DNA from 2 places in the Oribacterium sp. oral taxon 102 genome. Region 1 is predicted to be linked to the other one. Evidence: a T-box and tRNA genes for the amino acid it is inferred to sense, from the RefSeq annotation. Region 1 holds a T-box; the other holds one or more tRNA genes.
The links. A T-box is a leader RNA that pairs with one kind of tRNA and senses whether it is charged. The one in region 1 lies ahead of pheS (phenylalanine--tRNA ligase subunit alpha), so its partner is inferred to be a tRNA-Phe.

Region 1 (7,925 bases):
TGTCACGGTGGAGATCCCGCTGCAGTCGTATTTCCGGCTGAACGCGCCGGGAGCCGGACAGTTTGAGCATACGCTGATTATCGTGGACGAGGGCGCGAACCTGCATTTCATCGAGGGCTGCTCCGCGCCGAAGTATAATGTCGCGAACCTTCACGCAGGCTGTGTAGAGCTTTATGTCGGGAAGGAAGCGCGGCTTCGCTATTCCACGATCGAGAACTGGTCGAAGAATATGTACAATCTGAATACGAAGCGCGCGCGCGTCGCAGAGGGCGGCAAGATGGAGTGGGTTTCCGGCTCCTTCGGATCTCACGTTTCCTACCTCTATCCGATGACGATCCTGAATGGGAGGGGGGCGCATGCGGAGTTTACCGGCGTGACCTTCGCGGGACATGGACAGAATCTGGATACCGGTGCGAAAATGGTGCACAATGCGCCGGATACCAGCTCCTATATCAATACCCGCTCGATCTCGAAGGATGGCGGCGCGTCCACCTATCGCTCGAGTGTGACGATCACGAGGAAAGCGAAAAATGCCAAATCAGCGGTTTCCTGCCAGTCTCTGATGCTGGACGACCGTTCCCGCTCGGATACGATTCCGGCGATGGATGTCCGCACGCAGCAGGCGGATGTCGGACATGAGGCGAAGATCGGACGTATCAGCGACGATGCCGTTTTCTATCTGATGTCCCGAGGCGTATCGGAGGAGGAGGCCCGCGCGATGATCGTCAGCGGTTTCGCGGACAACGTCTCCAAGGAGCTTCCGCTTGAGTACGCGGTGGAGATGAACAATCTGATCCGGCTCGAGATGAAGGGCGCGATCGGGTAGGGAGGAGGAAAGTCTGATGGAAGAAAAGAATAGGAAGATCAACGTCCTGCCGTCCCCTACCTACAGCTGGCTCCGGATGAATGAGGCGGAGATTGCGGCGCCCGCAGAGCTCCTGGAGGGGAAGCTGGAGCTCAGAGGGGGGACGGGCTATACGATTGCCCGATGCGATTACGGCGAGCTTTCAGACATTGCGGGCGGTATGGGCTATGATATGGATGTCCTGATGCGGGACAGCGTGTCCGGTGTGACGAAGCTGACGGCGGAGGGATCGCATGAGGAGGCGCTTCGTCTCTCCCTGCAGTACCACACGGGTGCAAGACAGGCGGACGTTCTCTATGTCGAGCTGAAGGACGGTGCTTCGCTTTCACTCGTGCTGGATTTTCAGTCCGATCCGGGTGCGGAGGGCTTCGCGGCGATCCAGCTCAAGCTCCGACTCGGCAGGAACGCGTCGCTGCGGCTCGCCCAGATCCAGCGGCTTTCCGGACCGATGACATTTCTGAATGACCTGGGCGTGAAGGCGGGCGAGGAGGCGCGCTTTGAGCAGATCCAGCTTTCACTATCCGGAGAGAACTGCTACTGGGGCTCCCGGACGGATCTCGTCGGCAGGAGGAGCTTCCTGAAGACGGATATCGGCTACCTGCTCTCCGGGAAGAACCGCCTCGATATGAATTACATTGCGAATCATATCGGGAAGAAGACCGAATGTGAGATCGTGGTGGACGGCGTGCTCCGGGAGGAGGCATTTAAGCTTTTCCGCGGCACGATCGATCTCCGAAAGGGCGCGAAGGGCGCAGTCGGGAACGAGCTGGAGACTGTGCTGCTGATGGATGAGACGGTGACGAACCAGACCCTTCCCGTCATTCTCTGCGATGAGGACGACGTAGAGGGCAATCACGGAGCGAGCATCGGAAGACTCGACGAGGGCCTGCTCTTCTACCTGATGTCCCGCGGGATGGATCGGGAGGCGGTCTATGAGATGATGGCACGGGCGAAGGTTGACGCGGTGATACAGAAGATTCCGGACGGAGAGACGAGGGAGAGACTGTTCCGGGAGCTGCACGGCAGCGAGTAAAGCAGTTTCCGGCAGGAAATAATTTCTATCCATTTTCAGGAAATGTGCAGTTGAGTTGGGAGAGAACAGTGAGAACGATTACGAAGGAAGAGAGAGTGAGAGAGGATGAGAGGATCCGGTCGAAGTTCCTGATCTTCCATACCGCGAAATTCACTTATCTGGACAATGCGGCGACGACCCAGAAGCCGGAGTGCGTATTGCAGGCAGTCAACAACTACTATCGGACGCAGAACGCGAATCCGCTCCGCGGTTTGTACAAGCTTTCGATCACGGCAACGGACGTCTATGAGAATGCCCGTGAGGAGGTTCGCCGTTTTCTGAATGCGGGATCGACGGAGGAGATTATCTTCACACGGAATGCCACAGAGAGCCTAAACCTCGTTGCCTACAGCTACGCGCGGCATTTCCTGAAAGAAGGGGACGAGATCCTGACGACGATCATGGAGCATCACAGCAATATGCTCCCGTGGCAGCAGGCAGCGAAGGCGGTTGGCGCGACAGTACGCTATATTCTCCCGGAGAAGGACGGCAGTATTTCCGAGGAGTGTTTCCGCTCCTATATGAATGAGCGGGTGAAGCTCGTCGCGATGACACAGATTTCCAATGTGCTCGGCTGCGAAAATGATGTGAAGACCTTTTCCCGCATTGCCCATGAGTATGGCGCGGTCTTTGTCTGTGATGGCGCGCAGTCCGTCCCGCACAGGCAGGTGGACGTGCAGGCGCTGGATGTGGATTTTCTCGCCTTTTCCGGGCACAAGATCTACGGACCGATGGGGATTGGTGTGCTCTATGGGAAGAGAGAGCTGCTGGAGAAGATGCCGCCGTTCCTTTTCGGCGGAGAGATGATCGAGTATGTGACGACAGAGGGCGCGAGCTGGAATGAGCTTCCGCACAAGTTTGAGGCGGGGACGGTGAATGCCGGCGGCGCAGCAGGGCTCGCGGAGGCGCTCCGCTATGTCCGCTCCATCGGCATGGAGGTGATTGAGGAGCGGGAATATCATCTGACGAAGCTTCTGATGGAGGAAATGCAGCGGATTCCGCATGTGCATATTTTAGGTTCAGGCGATCCGGCGAATCACCATGGCATCGTGACCTTCACTGTTGACGGTGTGCATCCGCATGACATAGCGGCGATCTTCGATTCCTGCGATGTGGATATTCGTGCCGGGCATCACTGCGCCCAGCCGTTGATGAAGTATATGGGGACGCCGAGTACGACGCGGGCAAGCGTCGGGCTCTACAATACGGAGGAGGACATCCATGCCTTCGTATCGGCGCTGCGGAGAATTCGAGGAGAGATGGGCTATGGCGACGAATAGTACATTTTACAATGAGGTTCTGACCGATCATAATATTCATCCGGGACACAAATTCCGCATGGAGGATGCGAGCTACTCTCTGGAGGGAGTAAATCCGAGCTGCGGGGATGATATCATCCTCTATTTGAAGCTGGATGAGAATCGTGTGATTACAGACGCTTCGTTCGACGGAGACGGCTGCGCGATTTCGCAGGCAAGCGCGGATATGATGTGCGATCTCATCATTGGAAAAGCGGAGCAGGAGGCGCTCCGTCTGTCAGAGATCTTTCTTCGTATGATTCGCGGCAAGGTGACGGCAGAGGAGAGGGAAGAGCTGGAGGAGGCGGGTATCCTGGAGGATATCTCCCATATGCCGTCCCGTGTGAAGTGCGCGGTGCTGGGCTGGCGTACGATGGATGAGATCCTCAAGGACGCCGCGGAGGGCAGGACGGACCGTTACTCCGGAAAGTTCGATTGAGAAAGGCCGGGGCTTGACAATTCTTCGGATTCAGTCTAAGATGACAGGCGATGAAAGACTGTGATGGTGCATAGTAGAAATGGGAGCTTTCTGAAAGAGAGGGACGTCGTCGGCTGAGAGCGTTCTGAGGAAGCCCGGCTCGAATTTTCACACCGGAGTTGTCCGAGGGAACGCGAAAGCCAGTAGTTCGGAACGTAGAGAGCGCGTAAAGCGAAAAGAGCGTCTGTCCCATAAGGGCAGGAACCAGGGTGGTACCGCGATGATGATTCGTCCCTGCGTATACTCAGAACGAGTATGCGTGGGGATTTTTCTTGTTTCATAAGGAGAGAAAATGGATAAGGGAAGGCTGGAGGAGCTGAAAAAAAGGGCAATGGAGCTGGTTCGGAACGCAGAGGATGCACAGGTGCTGAATGAGGTGCGCGTGCAGCTGCTGGGAAAGAAGGGGGAGATTACCCAGCTTCTGAAGTCGATGAAGGAGTTAAGTGCCGAGGAGAGGCCGGCATTCGGGCAGCGCGTGAACGAGCTCCGCGAGGCAGTGGAGTCGCGGCTCTCCGAGCAGCGGACGAAGCTGGAGCGCGCGCAGAGAGAGGCGAAGCTCAGGGAAGAAACGATCGATGTGACGCTCCCTCCGAGGAGGATACAGTATGGACATCCGCATCCGAATACCAAGGCGCTGGAGGAGGTGGAACGAATCTTCATCGGCATGGGCTACGAGGTCGTAGAGGGGCCGGAGGTAGAATTCGATAAGTATAATTTCGAGAAGCTCAATATCCCGGCGGGGCATCCGGCGAGGGACGAGCAGGATACCTTCTATATCACAGAGAATATCCTGCTGCGAACCCAGACCTCCTCTGTGCAGGCGAGGGTCATGGAGCAGGGCAGGCTGCCGATTCGGATGATCTGTCCGGGACGTGTGTTCCGTTCCGACGCGGTGGACGCGACCCATTCCCCCTCCTTCCACCAGATCGAAGGACTCGTGATCGACAGACATGTCACCTTTGCGGATCTCAAGGGGACGCTGGATGCCTTCGCGAAGGAGCTTTTCGGCCCGGAGACGAAGACGAAGCTCCGCCCGCATCATTTTCCGTTTACGGAGCCGTCCGCTGAGGTGGATGTAAGCTGCTTCAAGTGCGGCGGCAAGGGCTGCCGCTTCTGCAAGGGAGAGGGCTGGATCGAGATTCTCGGCTGCGGCATGGTGCACCCGCATGTCCTCGAGATGTGCGGCATCAATCCGAAGGAGTACAGCGGCTTTGCCTTCGGTGTCGGACTCGAGCGCATCGCTCTTCTGAAATACGAGATCGACGATATGAGACTGCTCTATGAGAACGACACCAGATTTCTGGAGCAGTTTTGAGCGGAGGAATCTGCATCGGCAGATTCCGGAGCGAAATGGCGACGATCGAAGATCGTTGTCCTGTGAAGCAGGATTGACCGAGGTCTACAGGACCGAGGGCAAACCCTAAAGCCCATAGACAGGGATTCTACAGGAGAAGAAAATGAATACTTCATTAAATTGGATCAAGGAATATGTCCCCGAGCTTGATTGCAGCCCGAAGGAATTTACGGACAGGATGACGCTGAGCGGTACGAAGGTGGAAACCTGTACCATATTGAATAAAAATCTGGAGAAGATCGTGACTGGCAGGATCCTGTCCATAGAGCCGCATCCGGATGCAACGAAGCTGGTAATCTGTCAGGTGGATGTGGGTGCGTCGGAGCCGGTGCAGATCGTAACCGGCGCGAGCAATATGAAGACCGGAGATGTAGTGCCGGTCGTGCTGGACGGAGGTAAGGTCGCCGGAGGACACGACGGCGGCGCGCTCCCGGAGGATGGAATCCGAATCAAGGCAGGGAAGCTCCGCGGCGTACCGTCCTATGGGATGATGTGCTCTATCGAGGAGCTCGGCTCCTCCCGGGAATTCTATCCGGAGGCACCGGAGGAAGGACTCTATATTTTTCCGGAGGGGACGGAAGTGGGGCAGGACGCGCCGACGCTGCTCGGGCTGAATGATGCCGTGCATGAATACGAGATCACCTCGAACCGCGTGGACTGCTACAGCGTGATCGGTATCGCGCGCGAGGCGGCAGCTACCTTCAGAAAGCCCTTCCTCGCGCCGCGGGAGGAGGAATCCGGCAACGAGGAGGACATTCATGATTTCCTCTCGGCAGAGGTGGAAGCGCCGGAGCTCTGTCCGCGTTATACCGCGAGAATGGTGAAGGATATCCGGCTGGGACCCTCCCCGAAGTGGATGCAGATCCGCCTTGCCTCTGCCGGCATTCGCCCGATCAATAACCTTGTGGACATCACGAACTATGTGATGCTTGAGTATGGGCAGCCGATGCACGCCTACGACTATGAGCGAATCCGCGGGAAGCGGATCGTTGTGAAGCGGGCGCAGGACGGGGAGCGCTTCGAGACACTTGACGGGCAGGAGCGGGAGCTGGATCACAGCATCCTGACGATCTGTGACGCAGAGGGTGCAGTCGGCATTGCCGGCATTATGGGAGGAGAGAACTCGAAGATTACGGATGAGGTGAAGACAATGGTCTTCGAGGCGGCTGCCTTCGACGGCACCAATATCCGTCTGTCAGCGCGAAAGGTCGGGAGCCGCACCGATGCCTCCGGCTGCTTTGAGAAGGGGCTGGATCCGAATCTCGCATCGAGAGCGATCAACCGCGCCTGCGAGCTTGTAGAGGAGCTCCGCTGCGGTACGGTGATCGGCGGCATGATCGATATCTATCCGGTGAAGAGAGAGCCGGTCACTGTGGCATGCACGGCGGCGGAGATCAATTCGCTGCTCGGGACTTCGCTTCGCGCCGAGGAAATGAAGGAGATTCTGGAGCGAGTCGAGCTCACGACAGAGCTGGACGGAGACAGGCTTATCGTTACAGCGCCGACCTTCCGGCAGGATATTCACAGGATGTGCGATGTCGCTGAGGAGGTGGCGCGCTTCTATGGCTATGACATGATTCCGCTGACTCTGCCGAGCGGCGCCGCAGCAGGCGGGCTCGCTCCGGATCTTGCGGTGAACGCACGCGTCCGGCACATGGCGCAGGCGCTCGGCTATTCGCAGGCGTATATGTATTCCTTCGAGTCTCCGAGGGTATACGACAGGCTTCTTTTTCCGGAGGACGCGCCGGAGCGCCGTCAGGTACGGATCTCGAATCCGCTTGGGGAGGACTTCTCTGTGATGCGTACAAGCCCCGCCAACGGAATGCTGAACGCACTCTCCACGAACTACAACCGCAGAAATAAGACGGTCAGACTCTATGAGATGGCGAATATCTATCTCCCGAAGGCGCTTCCGCTGACAGAGCTTCCGGATGAACGGATGCAGCTGACGCTGGGATTCCTCGGAGAGGGCGACTTCTTTACGATGAAGGGCGATGTCGAAGCCATTCTGCATCGTCTCGGACTGAGAGGACGCTTCCATTATGACGCAGCCTGCGAAAAGAGCTTTCTGCATCCGGGCAGAAGAGCCGGCATCGTCTATGACGGACAACGGATCGGCTATCTCGGGGAGGTACATCCGGAGGCGGCAGAGAACTATTCTATCGGCACGCGCGCTTACCTTGCTGTCGTGGATATGAGGTCGGTTTATCCTTATGTGAATGACGATACGAAGTTCACTCCGGTGCCGAAATTCCCGGCGGTGAGCCGAGATTTTTCTCTGCTCGTTCCGCTCTCCGTGAAGGCGGGAGAGCTGGAGGATGTGCTGGTTCAGAGGAGTGGGAAGCTGCTGGAAAGCGTCGAGCTCTTCGATATCTATGCCGGTACCAATATCCCGGAGGGGTATAAGTCCATGGCATATAAGGTGACGCTCCGTGCGAAGGATCATACCCTGACCGATGAGGAAATCAACGCTGTGGTAAAGAAAATTCTCAATGGATTGGAGCGGATGAATGTGGAGCTCCGGAGCTGAGAGCTGATGAAATCTCATGAGATAAGCTGCATAAGCCTAAAAGAGACCCTGATTTTCCGGGGTCTCTTTTTATGTGAATTTTTCACATGCCAATTTTACACTGTGAAAATAAACTATAAAAGTCCTGAGGAATGATATACTATTTATAGTATTGATGATTTTTTGGTATAATAAATCCGGGATATACTGTAAAAATAGGGGGGAATTAAGGAGATGAAAGGAAAAGTATGGAGAATATTTATAATTTTTAGTGCGATGCTTCTAATTGCAGGATGTGCTGCAAAGAAAATGCTTGATTTGAAGATGAAAAAAATTGTTGTTGTCCTGT
Region 2 (7,925 bases), 910 kb from region 1:
GGAAGCCCTGTACCGTCGAATGGAGAAGAGCTTTGATGTCATGTGCGCTTCGGTGCAGGCAGGGAAGGATCCGACGCTGTGCTCCACCTCCGGGCTTACCGGCGGAGAGGGCGGCAGAATGCTCCGCTATGCGGAGGAAAAAGCCGGAGGGCTGTCGGGGCAGTTCATGGCGCGCGCCATGGGTCGTGCTATGGCGGTTTCCAACTGCAATGCGGCGATGGGGCGTATCGTGGCGACGCCGACGGCGGGCTCCTGCGGCATTCTGCCGGGCTGTCTCGTATCCATGTATGAAGATCGGAAGTTTGCAAAATGGGATATCGTGATGTCCATCTTCACTGCGGCGGCATTCGGCATGGTGATCGCGCAGAATGCCTCCATAGCCGGAGCGGAGGGCGGCTGTCAGGCGGAATGCGGCAGTGCCTCCGGCATGGCGGCAGCCGCATTGGTAGAGCTGATGGGCGGCAGCCCGCAGCAATGTGCGGATGCGCTGGGAATGTCACTGGTCAACCAGATGGGGCTGGTCTGCGATCCTGTAGCCGGGTTGGTGGAGATTCCCTGCATCAAGCGGAACGTTTCCGGCGTGATGATCGCGTTTTCCTCTGCCGATATGGCACTGTCGGGGATTGATCTGAAGATCCCGGCGGACGAATGCATTGAGGCGATGCATGCTGTGGGGCAGGCTATGCCCTCCAGTCTCAGGGAAACTGCGAAGGGAGGACTCGCGGCGACGCCTACGGGCATCCGGCTTCGGAAGCAGGTTTTCGGCGACGTGTAAAGTGCGTGGAATAAGAGACGGAGTCGAAAAATCAAGCTCGAAAAATAAATATTTGTGACTTGACAGAACAGGAGGGAAACGGGCAGAATAAAACTGAAGGTTTCTGCCGTTCGGTCTGGGGACAGGAATACCGGAAAACCGCGGAGGATTGCTTCGCGGTTTTCCGGCTTTTTTAAGGAGAAGCATGGATATTTACGATAGACTTTTCTCACTGCGGGATCGGGAATACGCGCTGTTTCAGGCGAAGCTTACGCCGGGAGTCTCTCCGGACAGAATGCTCGGCGTTCGCGTACCGGAGCTCCGGAAGCTCGCCAGAGCGCTTTTGAAGGAAGCGGACTATGCAGATTTTCTCGGGCAGCTGCCGCATCGGTATTATGATGAGGATATGCTGCACAGTGTACTGCTCTCGGAGCTTCGGGACTATGAGGATTGCATCGGCGAATTGGAGCGGTTTCTGCCGTATGTGGACAATTGGGCGGTGTGTGACATCCTTTCGCCCAGAGTATTCAAGGGGCAGAGGAAGCGCCTGCTCGGGAAAATCAGGGAGTGGACGGCATCGAAGCACAGCTACACCTGCCGGTTCGGAATAGGGATGCTGATGACGCATTATCTTGATGGAGACTTCAGAGCGGAGTGCCTCGAGATTCCCGCATCCGTCCGTTCGGAGGAATATTATGTCAATATGATGATCGCGTGGTTTTTTGCCACCGCGCTCGCGAAGCAGTGGGATGCGGCGCTGCCGTATCTGGAAAAACACCGGCTCTCGGTCTGGACGCACAATAAGACAATTCAGAAAGCAAGGGAAAGCTATCGGATCACGGCGGAACAGAAGGCGCTGCTCAAGGGGCTGAAAAGACAGGTGTGAAAGAGCGAGGAAACAGGAAGAAATCCAAGCATTGAGGAATGAGAGTATGGAAAAATATGATGTCCTCATCATTGGCGGAGGCGTGGTTGGCTCTGCCATAGCAAGAGAACTATCCCGCTATCGGCTCAGACTCGCTGTTATGGAGAAAAATCCGGATGTCTGCTATGAAACCACGGGACGGAATACCGGTGTGTGCCATGGCGGCTTCGCCTATGATGCGGGAACCTTCAAGGCGAGATTCTGCGTGGAAGGAAACCGCATGATGACACAGCTCTCAAAGGAGCTGGGCTTTGCTTTTCAGCGGTGCGGCAAGGTGCTTGTGGGGTTTACGCCTGAGGAACGGAAGCGGCTTCTGGAGGTGCTTCATCAGGGTGACGTAAACGGTGCGACAGGGCTTCGCATCATTGAAAAGGAGGAGCTGCATCGTCTGGTACCCTCGGTGGCGGGCGAGTTTGCCATGCTCTCTGAAAACAGCGGGATTATCGATCCTTTCATGATGAACATCGCGCTGGCTGAAAATGCAGCGGAGAACGGGTGCCGTTTTTACTTCGAGCATGAAGTTACGCAGCTGGAAAGGACAGAGGAGCGGGGCTGGGTAGTGACGGCGGGGGGAGAGCAGCTTGCAGCGCGCTGGATCATTAACAGTGCGGGACTTAACTGCGGTAAAATCTCGGAAATGCTGGGGATTCCGAAGTGCCGAATGATTTACTCCAAGGATGATTATATCCTGCTGGACGAAAGGATGGGAAAGCTCGTGCCCATGCCCATTTATACGGTTCCTTCCAATACGTATATGGGCATTCATGTTTCGGTAACAACCGATGGGAATGTGCTGCTGGGGCCGACGGCAGAGGACACGGACAACAATCATTGGTATGGGGTGGAACAGAAAAATCTGGATTACCTGTATGAGCAGGCTATGATGATCTGGCCTCATGTGAATAAAGGGGATTATATTCGAAGCTATTCCGGAATTTTGCCGAAGTGGCTGGATGAAAATGGCAAAATTCAGGATTTTAAAATCGAAATTCTGGACGACATTGCTCCCCGTGCGGTGAATTTGGTGGGAATAGAATCTCCGGGGCTTACTGCCTCTGTACCCATTGCCGAACATGTCGTCAAGCTGATGAAGGAGAGAGAAGCCCTTCGGGAGAAGGCGGATTTTAATCCCATCCGTAAGGGGAGCGTTCGGTTCTCCAGGCTCTCTGCGGCGGAACAGGAAGAGCTGATTAGGGAAAATCCGGACTATGGAGAAACCATTTGCCGCTGCCAGAAGGTTTCGAAGGCAGAGATTCTGAATGCGATTCACAATCCTCTGGGGGTGCATACCATGGTGGGCATGAAATACAGAACGCGCGCTATGATGGGGAGGTGCCAGGGCGGTTACTGTCAGATGCGAATCAGCCAGATGCTGGAAGAGGAGTGCAATCTTAAAGAAACCGAGCTGGAGTATGCAAGGCAGGGCTCCCATTTCTTATTCGGAAAGCTGAGGGATGTACGATGAGAAATATTGATGTACTCATTGTCGGAGGGGGTCCTGCGGGATTGGCTGCAGCGCTGGAGCTGAATAAAAAGGGCGTTCGGGATATTCTTATTGTGGAGCGTGAGCGGCAGGCAGGGGGAATTCTCAGACAGTGTATTCATGACGGATTTGGGCTGACCCGTTTTGGAGAGGGTATAAGCGGGCCGGAATACGCCAAAAGGTTTATTGACGAAGTGCAGAAAAGAGGAATCGAGCTTCTGTCCAATGCGACAGTTTATGCCATTTCACCCGAAAAGAGGGTGACTGTGGTCACTCGGGAGGGCATTCTGCATTATCAGGCAAAGGCTGTTGTTCTCGCCATGGGCTGCAGAGAGAGAACGCAGGGGGCGCTGGCGATTCCTGGGGAACGACCGGCAGGCGTTTTTACCGCCGGCGTTGCGCAGGCCTACATTAACCTGTACAACCGAATGCCGGCGAAGAATGCGATTATTCTGGGCTCCGGCGATATCGGCATGATTATGGCGAGGCGCCTCACGCTGGAGGGGGCAAAGGTCATCGGCGTGTTCGAGATTGCTCCTTATGCGGCGGGGCTGCCCCGAAACGTGGAGCAGTGTCTGAATGATTATCACATTCCTCTGTATTTATCGCATACAGTGACGGAAATTCATGGCGGCAGCCGTCTCACAGGGGTGACCATTTCTGAAGTGAATGCGCATTTTCAGCCCATCGCCGGAACAGGGAAATATCATGAATGTGACACGCTGATTCTTTCTGTGGGGCTGATTCCGGAAAATGAACTAAGCCGCGAAGCCGGCGTTATCCTGCATCCCGGAACGAGGGGCGCGGTGGTGGATGAGAGCTTCCGGACAAATGTGCCCGGTATCTTTGCGGCAGGAAATGTGCTCCATGTTCACGATCTGGTGGACTTTGTCTCACTGGAGGCGGAGCGTCTTGCCGATGCGGTGGCAGAATATCTCGAAGCCGGAGAACTGCCGGAATGCAATTTAGAGATTGGGCTTGCGCCCCAGATCAATCATACTGTACCAATGAAGGTATCGGGAATGAAGGACTTCGATTTAAGTCTGCGTGTTTCCAGACCTATGAAGGAGGTAAGGATCGTGGTTCGGCAGGGGGGAGAGAGGTAGCCGCGAAGAAAATGGTGAAGGCGATTCCCGCAGAGATGATTCGGATCCCCATTAAGGCCGGTCGGCTGGAGAGGGAAGGCCGACTGGAGGTGAGCGTCGAATGAAAAGGACATATACATGCATCGTTTGCCCGAGAGGCTGTGAGATAGAAACAGAATATGAGGGGAAAAATGTATTTTCCGTAACAGGCAACGGCTGTAAGCGTGGGGAAGAATATGTAAAACAGGAGCTTACGGATCCGAGACGTACCATCGCAAGCTCAGTGCTCGTGAAGGGCGGCGTTCTGCCCCTCGCCAGCGTACGTCTCAATCGTGCCGTCCCCAAGGATCGTATTTTTGATGTGATGTCTGAAATCAAAAATATCACTCTGGAGGCACCGGTATACAGCGGCACTGTCCTGATTCCGGATATTTTGGGTCTGGGTGCGGATGTAATTGCCATCAAGGATGTTGCGGCACAGGAGGAAGCAGCTCCTGATAAAACGCTCTCTAAAAGTTAATTGGATATTTCGGGAAAACTTGTTGACAAAAGGAACTCTGTGGGATAAAATACCATTCGTGTTCGCAAGTCGCGAGCAAGACCGAAGTATTGCGGGTGTAGTTCAATGGTAGAATGTCAGCCTTCCAAGCTGAATATGTGGGTTCGATTCCCATCACCCGCTGTTGCCCAGATAGCTCAGTCGGTAGAGCAGAGGACTGAAAATCCTCGTGTCACTGGTTCGATTCCGGTTCTGGGCACACAAGACGAGGAGAAGCGGCGATAACATTCACACCGTTTTGATCTGCCTTTTGTATAATGCTCCGTTCTGCACAGAGATGAAAGCCGAACGACATTAGTAATGCGCGAGTAGTAGAGTGGTACTACGTCTCCTTGCCAAGGAGAAGGTCGCGGGTCCGATTCCCGTCTCGCGCTCTCAGCGCCCTTAGCTCAGCTGGTAGAGCAGTAGACTCTTAATCTATTTGTCCAGGGTTCGAGTCCCTGAGGGCGCACGAAAAGCTCCGGATTTCCGGAGCTTTTTTACTGTATAAGTCCCCCTGTCATGTGGTCATATGCGGTGCAAGCCTGCCTGCAAAAGCATTTGAAGATATGACGGGACAACAGGTATGAGAACGCAGCGATGTGTAAGCATCGCGAAAGTGCGAAAAGAGGAGAAGAATATGGCAAAGATCGATCACGCGGCGATTCGCTGCAGGAACTACGAGGGGGCAAAGCGTTTTTTCGAGTATGTATTTGAAATGAATATGTGGAGGGAAATCGGGGAGAAGCCGGAGCGGAAGTGCTGGTACCGGGAAGGAATACAGCTCTGCGAGCAGGAGGAGATCCGGATCGGTGAAGACAACGGCTATGACCATATCTCTATCGCGGTGGAGGATATTCCCGGGACGATGGCGAAGGCGGAGGAGTACGGCGCGAAGCGGATTAACGACCACTGGTTTTTCCTGCAGGACGGCGCGCGGATCGAGCTGAAGCCGCTCAGCGAGTGGAAGCTGGGAGACTGCTAAAAGAGGCGAGGCAGAAGAAGCAGAGACGGATAGAGACAGAGGAGGGGAAAAGGAGAGATGCAGTTTCAGGATTTTGCACTGAGAAAAGAAATACAGGATGCGGTTGTGAAGGCGGGCTACAGGGAGCCTTCGCCGATACAGGAGCAGGCGATTCCTGTGCTGCTGTCGGGGAGGGATATGATTGCCTGTGCGCAGACCGGGACGGGAAAGACGGCGGCGTTTGCGCTTCCGATTCTTCAGCTTCTGGGAAATGCAAGAGAGAGGCGGATCCGGGCGTTGATTCTGACGCCGACCAGAGAGCTGGCGATACAGATCTTTGAGAATTTCAAGCTTTACGGCAGATATCTGCGCCTGCGAACCGTCTGTGTATTCGGCGGCGTAAAGCCGGGGCCGCAGCTCTCGGAGCTTTCACAGGGCTGTGATATCCTCGTGGCGACACCGGGCAGACTTCTGGACTATGTGGGAGAGGGGCTGCTCAGTCTCCGGGATGTGGAGCTTCTGGTGCTGGATGAGGCGGATCGTATGCTGGATATGGGCTTCATCGGCAGTGTACGGAAGATCGCCGGCATGGCCAGACAGGAGCGGCAGACCCTGTTATTCTCCGCGACCATGCCGAGGGAGATCGAGCAGCTGGCGCAGGAGCTGCTTCGGGATCCGGTGTCTATCCGGATCGCTCCGGTGACGGAGCCGGTGGATACGGTGAAGCAGAGTCTCTGCTATACCGTGAAGGCGGAGAAGAAACATATCCTTGCAGTGCTGCTTTCTCGGGAGGGAGTGAAGAAGTCGATTGTTTTCACCAGAACCAAGCATGGTGCGGACAGGCTGGCACGGGATCTGGAAAAAGCGGGGATTCACGCGCTTTCGATCCATGGAGATAAGACGCAGGGGCAGCGGCAGAATGCGCTGGAGCGTTTCAAATCCGGCAATATTCGAGTGCTGATTGCGACCGACCTTGCTTCTCGCGGGATCGATGTGCCGAAGCTCAGTCATGTGTTCAACTATGAGCTGCCGGAGGATCCGGAGTCCTATATTCACAGGATCGGGCGCTCCGGCAGAGCCGGTGCGGTCGGAGAGGCGGTGAGCCTCTGCTGTGAGGAGGAGCTGGAGCGTCTTTACGACATCGAACGGATGATGAAGCGGGAGCTGCCGCTGCTCGAGATAGCGGGCAGCATTCCGCTGGTACGGCTCTCGAAGGGCGGAAACGCTGCGGGAAAAAAAGCCGGAATGGCGGCGAAGGCAGAGAGACAGCAGGGAAAAAGCACTCCGGCGGGAGCGGTACCGGCAGAGCGCGGACGGCGTGGATCAGCGGGGAAGAAATCCGGCGGGAAGGCCGGGAGAAGAGCTTCAGAAAAGGCCCAAAGGCTTAGAAGCGCAGAAGCTTCTCATTCAATTTCGCATAGATCCGTTCGCGGAACCATGGCTCGGAGGAGCGGCTGACGGCTTCCTCCCGGGGGAACCAGGTGACAGCGGCATTCTCATCCGGTTTACAGCGGACAGGTTCAGAGGGATCTGCCTCGAAAAGATAGGTGAGATTCAGGTGCAGGTGCGAGGTGACATATTGTCCGCGCTTTTCATGCCCGTCTACGGTGAGGATTTCCAAAGAGAAAATCTCCGGCGTGAGGAGACGGAGCGTCCGGAGCCCGCTCTCCTCGCGTACCTCCTTCTCCGCGACGAGCCGGAGATCATGCTCGCCGTCCGCATGTCCTCCGAGCCAGGACCAGGAGCGGTAGAGATTATGATATGCCATGAGAATCCTGCTGTGGGAGGAGTCGGTAACCCATGCGGAAGCGGTGAGGTGTGCAATGGGATTTTCCCGCGTGAAGGGATCCGGCAGTGCTTCCAGATTCAGATAGGCAAGCAGAGCCTCCCGATCTCTTTTCTCCTGCGCGTTGCAGGGCAGGTATGCCTGCAGCTCTTCGATCAGCTTTTTCATGCTTTTCCGTGTCCTTTCTGTTTTCTAATGAGGGCAGACCAGTCATAAAGATCTGCTTCCCTGAACGGTTACATTATACCGCGGAGAAGCTGGTTTCGAAAGGGTGGGAAGGCTTGTAATATCGTGTAAAATCAGGTAAAATTACCTCATAGAAATGCGCGGAGAGCCCGAGAGCGGGTTTGGTCTTCGGCACTGGACAGGTTGTAATATGGTATCGAAAAG

Region 2: it has a tRNA-Phe gene. The T-box ahead of pheS (phenylalanine--tRNA ligase subunit alpha) is inferred to sense a tRNA for this amino acid. The anticodon was not compared.

Annotation. Positions count from the first base shown of each region.
Region 1 covers NZ_JABXYT010000001.1:946,457-954,381, forward strand. Annotated here, with positions in the region: gene sufB (Fe-S cluster assembly protein SufB) at 1-826, shown strand, start outside; gene HW273_RS04340 (SufB/SufD family protein) at 843-1,898, shown strand; gene HW273_RS04345 (aminotransferase class V-fold PLP-dependent enzyme) at 1,967-3,217, shown strand; gene sufU (Fe-S cluster assembly sulfur transfer protein SufU) at 3,204-3,674, shown strand; T-box leader at 3,726-3,952, shown strand; gene pheS (phenylalanine--tRNA ligase subunit alpha) at 4,045-5,028, shown strand; gene pheT (phenylalanine--tRNA ligase subunit beta) at 5,171-7,597, shown strand; gene HW273_RS04365 (BMP family protein) at 7,811-7,925, shown strand, end outside.
Region 2 covers NZ_JABXYT010000001.1:35,753-43,677, reverse strand. Annotated here, with positions in the region: gene sdaAA (L-serine ammonia-lyase, iron-sulfur-dependent, subunit alpha) at 1-775, shown strand, start outside; gene HW273_RS00210 (DNA alkylation repair protein) at 960-1,640, shown strand; gene HW273_RS00205 (NAD(P)/FAD-dependent oxidoreductase) at 1,687-3,144, shown strand; partial or broken gene HW273_RS00200 (NAD(P)/FAD-dependent oxidoreductase) at 3,141-4,372, shown strand; gene HW273_RS00195 (DUF1667 domain-containing protein) at 4,369-4,767, shown strand; tRNA gene HW273_RS00190 (tRNA-Gly) at 4,859-4,929, shown strand; tRNA gene HW273_RS00185 (tRNA-Phe) at 4,933-5,005, shown strand; tRNA gene HW273_RS00180 (tRNA-Gly) at 5,109-5,180, shown strand; tRNA gene HW273_RS00175 (tRNA-Lys) at 5,185-5,257, shown strand; gene HW273_RS00170 (VOC family protein) at 5,426-5,770, shown strand; gene HW273_RS00165 (DEAD/DEAH box helicase) at 5,828-7,207, shown strand; gene HW273_RS00160 (NUDIX hydrolase) at 7,134-7,703, opposite strand.